3 regions of the Pediococcus sp. M21F004 genome follow, and region 3 is predicted to be linked to each of the others. Evidence: predicted binding sites of a transcription regulator. Region 3 holds the regulator's gene; each other region holds the start of a gene.
The links. The regulator NrdR, encoded in region 3, represses ribonucleotide reductase genes. The targets are predictions, from matches to a motif close to ACACNATATATNGTGT.
Positions count from the first base shown of each region.

Region 1: a site for NrdR is predicted at 2,105-2,120, ahead of ACLHK8_RS09190 (redoxin NrdH). Genes of this name have one in related genera too.
Region 2: a site for NrdR is predicted at 1,831-1,846, ahead of nrdD (anaerobic ribonucleoside-triphosphate reductase). Genes of this name have one in related genera too.

Region 1 is NZ_CP177314.1:1,846,694-1,850,985, forward strand. It holds gene nrdE (class 1b ribonucleoside-diphosphate reductase subunit alpha) at 1-1,678, opposite strand, end outside; gene ACLHK8_RS09190 (redoxin NrdH) at 1,789-2,019, opposite strand; gene ACLHK8_RS09195 (class I SAM-dependent methyltransferase) at 2,312-2,935, shown strand; gene tadA (tRNA adenosine(34) deaminase TadA) at 2,925-3,440, shown strand; RNA gene ffs (signal recognition particle sRNA small type) at 3,472-3,558, shown strand; gene dnaX (DNA polymerase III subunit gamma/tau) at 3,634-4,292, shown strand, end outside.
Region 2 is NZ_CP177314.1:991,621-995,912, reverse strand. It holds gene ACLHK8_RS05255 (peptide ABC transporter substrate-binding protein) at 1-115, shown strand, start outside; gene ACLHK8_RS05250 (hypothetical protein) at 213-434, opposite strand; gene ACLHK8_RS05245 (serine hydrolase) at 695-1,657, shown strand; gene nrdD (anaerobic ribonucleoside-triphosphate reductase) at 1,935-4,142, shown strand; gene nrdG (anaerobic ribonucleoside-triphosphate reductase activating protein) at 4,087-4,292, shown strand, end outside.
Region 3 is NZ_CP177314.1:560,341-564,632, reverse strand. It holds gene mutM (bifunctional DNA-formamidopyrimidine glycosylase/DNA-(apurinic or apyrimidinic site) lyase) at 1-705, shown strand, start outside; gene coaE (dephospho-CoA kinase) at 705-1,301, shown strand; gene nrdR (transcriptional regulator NrdR) at 1,322-1,825, shown strand; gene ACLHK8_RS02935 (replication initiation and membrane attachment family protein) at 1,825-3,228, shown strand; gene dnaI (primosomal protein DnaI) at 3,231-4,157, shown strand.

The sequences.
Region 1 (4,292 bases), 800 kb from region 3:
CTTGCCAATCGGCTTGAGTTGGGATATCAATTGTTTCAAATAAAGCCTTTGCCTTTTCAGTCTTTGGACCCCAATCTTTGGAAACATATTTATCAAAGTAACTACCGTCTGCATATTTACTTTTTTCAAAATTGTGGAAAGTTTCATGACGTTCGCGTGCAATTTCGTTGGAAGCTTTTAAGGTCCAGTAGTTAAGGAGCATGAAATAAACACTTGTAAAATCAAGAGAGTCTACATTTCCATAGTACATGTGGTTCTTAGCTAAATAACCATGTAAGCCCATGGCGCCAAGGCCAATTGTGTGAGCAAGTGCGTTTCCATTTTGAATGGAAGGGACAACACTGATATTAGAATGATCGGTAACAAAAGTTAAGGCGCGGACCATTGTCTCAACAGAATGACCAAAGTTAGGGGTATTCATCATATTAACAATATTTGTGGAACCAAGGTTACAGCTAATGTCGGTTCCCATTGTTGTGTATTCTTGTTTGTCATTGATTTCAGATGGCGATTGAACCTGCATGATTTCAGAACACAGATTACTCATCACAATTTTCCCGTAAATTGGGTTGTCGCGATTGGCTGTATCAACGTTCACTACGTAAGGATAGCCTGATTCTTGTTGTAATTTAGAAAGCTCGTTTTCCAGATCACGGGCTTTCATCTTTGTTTTAGTGATTGCTGGATTAGCTACCATATTGTCATATTCGGCAGAAATATCTACATAAGAGAAAGGTTTTCCGTAAACTTTTTCAACAGAGTAAGGACTGAATAAGTACATGTCCTCATCATGACGCGCGAGGTCATAGAACTTATCAGGCACCACAACACCCAGGGAAAGGGTTTTGACACGGATTTTTTCATCAGCGTTTTCTTTTTTAGCAGACAAAAAGGAAATAATATCAGGATGGAAAATATTGAGATAAACAACGCCGGCACCTTGACGTTGGCCTAGTTGATTTGCGTAGGAAAAACTATCTTCTAACAGTTTCATAACAGGGACAACGCCACTAGCAGCGCCTTCAATACCTTTAATAGGGGCACCAGCTTCTCGCAAATTACTTAAGTTGATTCCGACACCACCACCGAGTTTGGAAAGTTGCAGTGCAGAGTTAATTGTTCGGCCAATAGCATTCATATCATCAGTTGCTTGAATTAAGAAACAAGAAACAAGTTCGCCCCGTTGTTTTCTACCAGCATTTAAGAAACTTGGCGTAGCAGGTTGATAACGTTGGTGAATAATCTCATCAGCGATTGACATAGCTAGATCTTCGTCACCGTCCGCAAAGTAGGTTGCGTTCATGGCAACTCGATCTACGAAGTGTTCCAAATAATAGCTGTTGTCGTTAGTTTTTAAGGCATACTGAGCGTAGAACTTGTAAGCAGCCATAAAAGATTGAAAATGAAAATTTTGGGAATTCAAAAAATCGTAAAGCTTTTGCAGAAATTCAGGAGAATATTTCTTAATTGGGTCCTCCTCTATGTAGTCATTTTTAATTAGATAGTCGAATCGGTCTTGTAATGAATCAAATTGCTTGGTGTTAGGATTGACGTTTTCTTTTAAGAATGCAGCTAGAGCTTCATGGTCCTTGTTCAAGGGAATTTGATTGTTAACTGGAATATTTATTTCGTTATTTAAATCGTAGTATGTGACATCTTTAAGGTTCTTAAGACTCATAATTTACACGCCTTTCTGGGATCCTGCCTAAAAATGGGATAAATAAAAAAACGCCTAGCTGTGACAAGCAGCATGGTGCGTTTTAATGGCCTAACAAATATGTCGATCTGTTAGATAGCAAGTTGTTTTAAAACATCAGGTCGAAATCCGGCAATTGGTTCGTTACCATTGGATTCAACTACGGGAACGGCTTGAAATCCGCGAGATTTTAAATAATCAATGTAATCAGGATTTGTATTAATGTTCCGTTCTTTAAAGGGAATATTGTGTTCACTTAAGAAACGTTTTGTCATCTTACATTGCATACAGTTGTTTTTTGTATAAATAGTTACTTCACTCATGTTGCCCACCCTCGATTTCTTGTTACTTTTGTGTTTTTTGAATATCCTCAGTATACAACATCTAATGTAAAATTCAATGAAAAAACCACCATATTTAGTGTCAATTATGTTACAAGCACTAAATATGGTGGCCCGACAAGGTTTTGAAGAAAAAGTTTTTTTGTTCAGGTTGCGTGCAACTTATTTAGGGACGACCCAACGCTAAGTTAGTTGTGAATTTCGGTGGATATTCCTTTATAATAGAAATTAACTTTAAAAATAATAGATTTTAAAATGAAAAGGAAATAATTAAATGACTGATTATTATTATACACAAAATCCGGATGCTTTACATGAAAAAACACAATGGCAATTTAAATTGCTTTCTCAAAATTTAACTTTCAATTCAGACAGTGGCGTTTTTTCTAAACGAACCATCGATTTTGGAACCCGAACGTTATTGGATGCGGTTGATTTGAAAGATCTGAGTCATGGAGATGTCTTGGATGTTGGTTGTGGTTATGGGCCAATTGGATTAGCAATCGCGAAGGCGGTGCCAGAAATTCACGTTGATCTTGTTGATGTAAATTTAAGGGCACTTGATTTATGCAAACAAAACGCTGAGCAAAATGGCATTCAAAATGTCACAATCTGGGAATCAGATACTTATGAAGCAGTTTCTAAAAAAGATTATCACACGATATTATCCAATCCACCGGTGCGGGCAGGTAAAACAGTTGTAACCAAAATCTTAACGGATGCTTTTGCACATTTGCAGGTGGGAGGCTCATTAATGATCGTTTTGCAAAAAAAGCAAGGCGCACCTTCAGCAAAAAAAACGATGACCCACGTATTTGGCAATGCAGAGATTGTTTTAAAACAAAAAGGTTACTACATTATTAAGAGCGTGAAAGAGCAGGAAAACAATGCAGAATAAACTGTCGCCAAACCAAGAGCTTTATTTTATGAGCTTGGCGTTGGAAGAAGCACGCAAGGCAAAATTCATGGGTGAGGTGCCAATTGGGGCAATCATTGTCCACAAAAATCAAATTGTTGGCCGTGGTCACAACTTAAGAGAACAGAATCAAGACGCAACTGCGCATGCAGAAGTTGTGGCAATTCAAGATGCTTGCCGAACCTTAAAAAGTTGGCGGTTATGGGATTGTCAATTGTTTGTTACTGTTGAGCCGTGCATGATGTGCAGTGGAGCAATCATTAATTCACAGCTGCCAGAAATTTATTTTGGAACCCGAGATCCAAAAGCTGGCACAGTTCAAAGCTTGTATCAGCTTTTGAATGATCAACGCTTAAACCATCAAGTACGGGTTTATGAAGGACTTTTTCAAAGAGAATCAAGCCAAATTATGCAAGATTTTTTTCGTGAAATTCGGCTTCGAAGAAAAAAGCTTAAAAAAAGTAAACAAATTAGTAGAAATTTTTAGTGATTTCGAGTATTATTAATAGTGCCGAGAGGCCTTAAGGCAAGGATGGACTCACGAATTGTGTCAGATCCGGAAGGAAGCAGCACTAAGTCTGCTCTGTCTTGTGCCTTAAGTTATTAGGAAATTGGTAAGACTCTTAGTCAACATGGCTAAGAGTTTTTTATATAGGTAAACAATTGAGAGGAATTCAAAAATGAGCTATCAGGCTTTATATCGCGTTTGGCGTCCACAACGGTTTGACGAAATTGTGGGACAGCAAGTGATTACGCAAACATTAAAAAATGCTTTAATTACTGATCAAACTAGTCACGCTTATTTGTTTACGGGTCCGCGTGGAACTGGGAAAACTTCGGCTGCCAAGATTTTTGCCAAGGCAATTAACTGCCGTTATTTAAAAGATGGTGAGCCCTGTAATGAATGTGCAACTTGTAAAGCAATTACGCAAGGGCGCTTAAACGATGTCATTGAAATCGATGCTGCTTCCAATAATGGCGTGGAAGAAATTCGAGATATTCGTGATAAAGCCAAGTATGCGCCTACTGAAGCAGACTACAAAATTTACATTATTGATGAAGTCCATATGCTGTCCACGGGGGCTTTCAATGCTTTGTTAAAAACTTTGGAAGAACCGCCAGCTAATGTCGTGTTTATTTTAGCAACAACGGAGCCACAAAAGATTCCGCTAACGATCATCTCCAGAACACAACGGTTTGATTTCCGAAGAATCTCAACTAAAGATAGCTACGACCGAATGGTTTACATTTTGCAACAAAAAAAGATTACATTTGATGAGAAAGCGTTGATGGTTATTGCTAAAGCAGCAGAAGGCGGTATGCGGGATGCACTTAGCAT
Region 2 (4,292 bases), 430 kb from region 3:
AGTTGCGGTTATCGATCAGGGCGCCTCAACCTATTTGCACAATCCAAAGGTTAAAAATGCCGTTTCAACAACTGATGGTGGAACTTACCTGAAGAATGCTTATGTGACTAAATGATGCATTAATAAATAACTATTAAAAAAGGGAATTGATAGCCTCGCTTAGTTTCGACGGCCGTCAATTTCCTTTTTAAAATTTCTAAACGTTATTAAATTTAACCAGCGACAACTTGGAAAAAGAGAACTGATCCCCATTTTTCTGATTTAATTAAGCCTTTTGCAGTCTTTGCAGCGGCATCTAAATCAGTGGCAGAGGTTTTAAATTCCATGCGCATTCCAGTTTTTTTGACGAATTCAAAGTTAAAATCGCCGTCAGTATAGTTAGTTAAAAGCTCAACAATTTCATCTTGTTTTTGTGGTGAATTTACAATAATCATGTGTATATCTCCCTGTCTTATGTATTTGTTTGATCTGATCAAGTAAATTCTATAATAAAGAGGATTAAAAGTAAACCCTTACAAAATAGCAAACTTAAAATGACGTTAAGTTTTTTAGAGTGGCATTCATTTTGAAGACGAAAAATCTGAATATTTTGTGAATCTTTCAAAAATCTCTATAAAATAATAAGTTTGAAGTGTATGCTTGGACATGGAGATTTATCACGCAATCATGATGGTTTTATAAAAGGAAATAAAAAATGAATGATAAAAAAAGAAGGCAGCTTAACCGAACAGTTTTTAAAGCTTTTCCATGGGTCATGGGAGTTCTTTTGATTATTTTGGTGTTCCTTCAAATTAATAGTAATAGCAGTAAAGCCCAATCTAAGTCAGGCACTGATAGTAGTCAACAGACCACTGTCAGTTCAAGTTCTTCTGAAGTCACGAATAAACAGAAAAAAATTAAGGCCGAACTTGCGAGCTATTTAAAAACGGTGACCAAAGATGGGACAGTCAGTGTCAGTTTTTATAATTTAGGTGCAACACCAAAAAGTAAGGCAGCGGCTAGCACGGACGCAGCTGTTTATAAGCCGGGGAGTTTGGCAACTGAAGCCAATGCTCACACCGCGCAAACTGCGGCTAGCACTTATAAATTATTTATTGCAGCTTATCTGATGCACCAAAAGCAAAATGGTAAATTTAGTTGGACGTCGAGTAATACAGAAGGATTTTATCAGATGATTGTGGATAGTGCCAACACCTTTGCTGATAGCGAGCTTGAAAACTATGGGATGGCAGCTGTTAATAAATTTATCGGCAGTCAGGGCTGGTATACGCCGGTATTTCAACAAACGGTTATCGCCAAGACGACCAGTCACGGCCTGATGCTCTTGCTTAAACAGTTGGCGGCCGGAACCGGTCCATTTAAAAATGCCAGTGATCGGGAAAAAATTCTAAAATTAATGAGTGAACAAATTTATCGAACGGGAATTCCCGCTGGCGCAAGTGCTGCCAAGACGGGAACCAAAGTGGCTGATAAAGTTGGCTTTCTAAATGATACCAACAATGATGCTGGAATAGTGACCTTACCCAATGGTCAGAAATATATATTGGTTATTATGACCCATGGTCACGGACAATCGGGCTTTAGTGGTTTTCCTAAAATGGCTGAAATCACCAAAAAAGTTCAAACGATCGTTTATGGGACAAATGCAGGAAAATAAGGTTTGAGTTTAAATAAGGAGCAGGAATTTCTTAACCGAAATTTTTGATCCTTTTTTTGTTGGCGTGATTACTTTAAAAAAACTTTTTTCGAGGCAAACGGCAGCACCACACCTTTAGTCAACTTGGTTAAAAAATTTCCCAAAAAAGTCATATACAAATATAGTTAAACGGTCTACTATATATAGTATGCACAGCAAATAAAAACACAACTGATTGTGTACTTTTGCTTACTAAAAGGAAATAATCGATTACATATAAAGCAGTAGGAGGTACAATATGATATCAACATTTCAGGACAAATTAGGACTATTACGAACATCACTTATTCAAAAAAGAGATGGTGAACAGACTAAATTTTACCCGTATAAGTTACTTTTTAGTCTTCGACAGGTAGTGGCAGATAAAAAAATTCAGGATCAGATTTGTGAAGCATTGGTCAATCAATTTCATGATCAGGCAGTGATTAGCACCCAAGCAATTCATGATGCGGTGATTGAGCAATTAAAAAATTGTGGTTTAGAAGATTCAGCAACGGCTTATGCAGATTATTTTGATAAAGAGCAGCAGAATTTTTCTGATGCCACCAATGTGCAAAAGCGCATCGAAAAAGTTTTCGAACGGGATGCCGAAGTTGTTCATGAAAATGCCAATAAGGACAGCACTATTTTTAATACACAACGCGATTTGGAAGCCGGTGCGGCCAGTCGGGCGATGGGCTTGAAGATGTTACCAGAATTAGTTGCGAAGGGCCATTTACGGGGCGATATCCATTGGCATGATTTGGATTATTCACCAGTTACCCCGGAAACTAATTGTTGTTTGATTGATTTTGATGGGATGCTTAAAAACGGCTATAAAATTGGTAATGCCGAAGTCGATTCGCCGCGGTCCATTCAAACGGCGACGGCGCAAATGGCTCAGATCATCGCCAATGTGGCGTCACTTCAGTACGGCGGTTGCTCTGCTAATCGGGTAGATCAATTATTGGCACCATATGCCGAAATTAATTATCAAAAACACTTGGCTGACGCTAAAGATTGGGTTTCTCCAGATAAGCAAGAAGCCTATGCCAAAAGTAAAACTAAAAAAGATATTTATGATGCGATGCAGGCTTTGGAATACGAAATTAATACTTTGTATTCTTCCCAGGGGCAAACGCCTTTTACAACGGTGAATTTCGGGCTCGGAACCAGTTGGATTGAACGTGAAATTCAAAAATCCATTTTAAAAATTCGAATTAAAGGATTAGGTACCGAACACAGAACAGCAATTTTTCCGAAATTAATTTTTACACTTAAACGTGATTTGAATTTGCATCCAACCGATCCTAACTATGACATTAAACAATTAGCGATTGAATGTTCTACTAAACGCATGTACCCCGATTTATTAATGTATGACAAAATCAAAGAACTGACGGGTAGTTTTAAAACACCCATGGGCTGTCGTTCATTCTTACAAGGATGGCGTGACGAAAATGGTAAAGAAGTTAATTCAGGTCGGATGAATCTTGGCGTCGTGACCGTTAATTTGCCTAGATTAGCGTTGGCATCAAACGGTGATAAAAAATTATTCTGGGAAATTTTTGAAGAACGCATGACTCTATGTCATCAAGCGTTGGCTTATCGCGTGGAACGGACCAAAGAGGCAGAACCCAAAAATGCGCCATTACTCTATATGTACGGCGCTTTTGGTAAGCGCTTGCCAGCTGATGGCGATGTGGATGAACTTTTCAAAAATGAACGCGCAACAGTTTCATTAGGCTACATCGGTTTATATGAAGTTTGTACCGTCTTTTATGGTCCAGACTGGGAGCATAATGCCGAAGCCCATGATTTTGCGGAACAGATTGTCAAAGCGATGTGGAAAAAATGTGCTGATTGGACAAAGGAAAGCGGCTATCATTACAGCCTGTATTCCACACCAGCCGAATCGTTGACCGATACTTTCTGTCGCGATGATATTGCCAAGTTTGGTAAGGTCGCCAATGTGACTGATAAAGAGTATTACACGAATAGTTTTCATTATGATGTTCGCAAACATCCAACGCCTTTTGAAAAATTAACCTTTGAACAAGATTTTCCTAAGTATGCTTCCGGTGGCTTTATTCATTATTGTGAATATCCAAATCTAACCCAAAATCCCAAAGCCTTAGAAGCAGTCTGGGATTGGGCTTATGATCATGTCGGTTATTTGGGAACCAATACCTCAATTGATAAATGTTATAAATGTGGATTTAAGGGTGAATTTAAAGCAACGGCGCGGGGCTTCCAATGTCCGCAATGTGGTAATCATGATCCTCAGTTCTGTGATGTGGTTAAACGGACATGTGGGTATCTCGGCAATCCACAACAACGCCCGATGGTTCACGGGCGGCACGTGGAAATTGCTTCAAGACGGAAAAATTTAACAACGGAGATGATCCAAAATGCAGCGAAAAACGCACGGTCCAAACAATCCGATGCCGAAAGAGTGGTTGGCTAAAGATTTAAGTTTACAATATATTGCCGATTACAAGGCTTTTAACTTTGTCGATGGCGAAGGAGTTCGCTGTAGTTTATATGTGAGTGGTTGCCCATTTCATTGCCCAGGTTGTTACAATGTGGCGGCGCAAAACTTTCATTATGGCAAACC
Region 3 (4,292 bases):
ACTGGCCAAACAATTCAAGGAATTGATCGCCGTGGAAAATATCTTCTTTTTCACTTTAGTGATCAACAATCTATGGTGTCGCATTTACGGATGGAAGGAAAGTATTCTGTTCATTCACATGAAATGCCGTTAAACAAACATGATCATGTGGTTTTTGAGTTTACAGATGGTTCAGAGTTACGCTATAACGATACAAGAAAATTTGGGCGTATGGTTCTAGTACCAACGGGCGAAGAATTTACTGTTGCTGGTCTGAAAACAATTGGGCCGGAACCAACCCCGGAAACGCTAAGTGTTGAATACATGGCGGAAACGATGAAAAAACATCATAAATCCATTAAATCGTTTTTGTTGGATCAAAATATGATTGCTGGACTAGGCAATATTTATTGTGATGAGGTCCTTTGGTTAGCAAAAATTCACCCGTTACAACCTACGAATACCATTTCACTTAGCAAGATTGTTACACTAAGAGAGAAAATTTTTGAAGAACTTAACTTAGCGATTCAAGCAAAGGGGACCACCGTTTTTTCATATCTAGATGCTAGTGGACATGCAGGAAGTTTTCAAAATCAATTACATGTTTATCAAAGAACTGGAAAACCCTGTGAACGATGTGGTACAGCGATTGAGCGGATTAAAGTGGCTCAACGGGGGACTCATTTTTGTCCGTTTTGTCAGAAATTAATTGAGGTTAAAGGTTAATGACAGTTATCTTAGGATTAACTGGTGGCATTGCTACAGGGAAGTCAACGGTTAGCAGTTATTTAAAAAAACTAGGGTATCCAGTCGTTGACGCAGACCAGATTGCTCGTGAGATTGTGCAGCCAGGGACTATAGTTGCTGACCAACTGCGGACAATTTTCAGGGATGCAATTTTTGATGGTGCTAAGCTAAATCGAAATCGGTTAGGAAAAATTGTTTTTGGAAGCTCTGTGCAATTACAAAAACTTAATGCGGTGATGCAACCGGCAATTAGAACGAAAATTCTACAAACATTAAAAGCAGAAAAAAAAGAGTCGACAAAATTAATTGTTTTGGACGCGCCACTGCTCTTAGAACAAGGATATCAGAAGTTTGTGGATCAAATTATGGTTGTTGTGAGTGATGCCAACGTTCAACGGGAGCGTTTAATCCGCCGTGATGGCTTTTCTAAAAAAGAAGCTGAACAGCGAATAACGGCGCAGTGGTCCTTAGAAAAGAAGATTAGTTTCGCTGATATTGTGATTGATAACAGTGGGTCTATTGAAGAAACGCGTCAGCAAGTGGTAAAATGGCTTGACAATAGTAAGTTACGTTAGTAAGTGGAGGTAGAGTGCCCATGAGATGTCCACATTGTCATCACAATGGTTCTCGAGTGGTGGATAGTCGTCCAACAGATGATGGGCGTGTGATCCGCCGCAGAAGAGAATGTGAAGCATGCGGTTTTAGATTTACAACGTTTGAAAGAATTGAAGCATCACCTTTGTTGGTGATTAAGAAAAACGGGACACGAGAAGAGTTTAATCGAGAAAAACTACTTCGCGGGCTTATTCGGTCTGCTGAAAAACGGCCAGTTGGTATGGACGAAATGTCCAAAATTGTGGATGAAGTTGAAAACAAAATTCGGGCTCTAGGCGAAAATGAAGTTTCTAGCCAAATCATTGGTGAGTATGTCATGAACTTACTGGCAAAAGTCGATGAAATTGCTTATATTCGTTTTGCCAGTGTCTACCGTCAATTTAAGGATATGAATGTATTTATGTCAGAATTGAAAGATATGATGGCAAAAGACAAAGCGACTAAAAAGAAAACTTCCAAAAAAGATGATGGTGGCGAGTCATAATGAATGAAGGATGGGCTAATTTAAGCCCCAAAGATGGGTTTTTAGTTACTCAAAGGGACTATTTGAGCGATTTTGATCAAAAAGTCCTTACTTTTTTATACCAACCGATTATTGGAGCTAAGGCGTTTAGCTTATTTTTGACGCTTTGGACCGAAATGAGTCCGACAACCATTCGTTCAGAGAGAAAGTCGCATTTAGAATTATTTGATATTCTGAATTGTGATTTACCCAATTTCTACTTGAGTCGACAAAAGTTGGAGGGAATCGGATTACTTAAATCTTTTGAAGGACAAGATAACCTTGGCCGTTATTTTGTGTATCAATTGATCAGACCTATATCACCAGACGCGTTTTTTAAGGATGATTTGCTGAGCAGCTTGCTTCTTGAAGCCATTGGTGAAAATCGGTTTAAAGAACTTGCTGCACAGTTTAAACTAACGCAGGTTGATAAAAAAAATCTAAAAGATGTTTCAACTGATTTTTTGACTGCTTTTCATATTTCAGATAACACGATTAAAGAACCTAATTCCTTAATTCGTGAGACTCAAGCAGAATTTAAGCAGGCAAAATCACAAACGGAGGATCAACCAATCAAGGTTGAAAACAATGATTTTGATTTTAAATTATTAAAAGACCTTCTGAGTCATGGTTTTACCAAGTGGGAGTCTGTTAATCAAGCCCAACGACTAATCTTGAGTGAACACCTTTTGTATGGAATTGACGAAGTTGAAATGAGCCGTCAAATTGGTCAAGCAACGGATTTAGTGACCAATCAGTTAAACACCAAGAAATTACAACAACAGATTTCTAAAAGCTTTACTAGCCAAACGGCCCATAAACAAGGTTATGCGGCGAGTCCTTCAAGTACAGAAACTAAACCAGTAGAAAGTTCGAAGACAGACGAAAACAAGTTGACGTCAGAAGACAAGCAGCTGATTAAAGCGGCTAAGTCCTATGCACCGGCAACTTATTTGGAAAATCTGAAGATGGCTATCCATGGTGGCTATGTCACGTACGGTGAAAAACAAATACTTAAAGATTTAATTGATCGGAATTTATTTCCAGTGAGTGTTATAAATATTTTGCTCTCATACATTGTTATTGACCGGGGCGTCACAACGCTCCCTGGAAAATTAGTGGATACGGTGGTGAACAGCTGGAGTCGGGCACACGTTTCAACACCAGAAGATGCTATTCTACAAATTAAAAGTTTTGCTACTGAAAAAAATAGCGCTCGTAAGCCAAGGATAAGTACACGAAAAGTTATTGAAAAAGAAACATTACCAGATTGGGCAAAAAATGATACACCAACTGTTAAAACGACCCCAATTAAAAAGAGTGATCAAGAACTTTTGCAGCGGCGTTTGAAAGAAATGCGTAAACAGAATAAGGAGGAAAATTAGCCATGGAAAATATACGTGAGGTTTTAAAAGAACTCATGAGTAAACGTCAATTAGACACGAAATTTCAGGACCTAATGACTCCGGTTTACGAAGATGCAGATGTTCTCAAATTTTGTGAAGAACATAAAAATGAGTTATCTACTGATGGTGTAGCTCGTTCTGCGTCAAAACTTTATGAATATGTTCAAGAACGTGATAAATATAATCGTAATGAGCCAACCTTAATGCCCGGATATCAGCCAATTTTGATTGTAAATAATCATATGATTGAGGTGTCTTATCAACCCAGCAAAAAGTTATTAGCAAACGAAAAACAACGTGCTTTTAATATGCGCGTTAAGGCTGTTAATATGCCAAAAATGATCAGACGGGCTCGGTTTGACGATTTTTTTCCGGATCAGGATCGTCAGACTGCGTTAACGGCTGCCTTGAATTTTATTCAAGCTTATGAAAAAGACCCCCATCAATTTCACAAAGGTCTTTATTTAACAGGTAGTTTTGGAGTGGGAAAGACCTATCTTTTAGGCGCAATTGCTAACGAATTAGCTACGCAAGGATATGAATCTACCTTGGTTCATTTTCCAAGTTTTGCAGTTGAAATGAAAAATGCCATTGGCGAAAATAATTTGGCCGAAAAATTAAATCTTGTAAAAAAAGCACCCATTTTGATGTTAGATGACGTGGGGGCGGATGCGATGTCTAGTTGGGTTCGAGATGAAGTGCTGGGTGTTATTTTAGAATATCGTATGCAAAATGAATTACCCACATTTTTTAGTTCTAATTTTTCGATGACCCAATTAGAAACAGAACATTTACAGATTAACCAGCGCGGTGAGTCGGAACCATTAAAAGCGAAGCGCCTAATGGAACGAATTAAGTTTTTGGCTACAGAGGTTACCATGGTGGGTGTAAATCGTCGCCAAAAATAAAAGATTGATGAGAAGTTATTGACTTTTTCTCAGAGTGTGGTTTAATTAGTTTTGAAATCAAAGAGAAGACACGATTGTTAGTTGCATCATTTCAGGGAATGGTAGCTATAGCTGGAAGCTACCTAATGAACACTA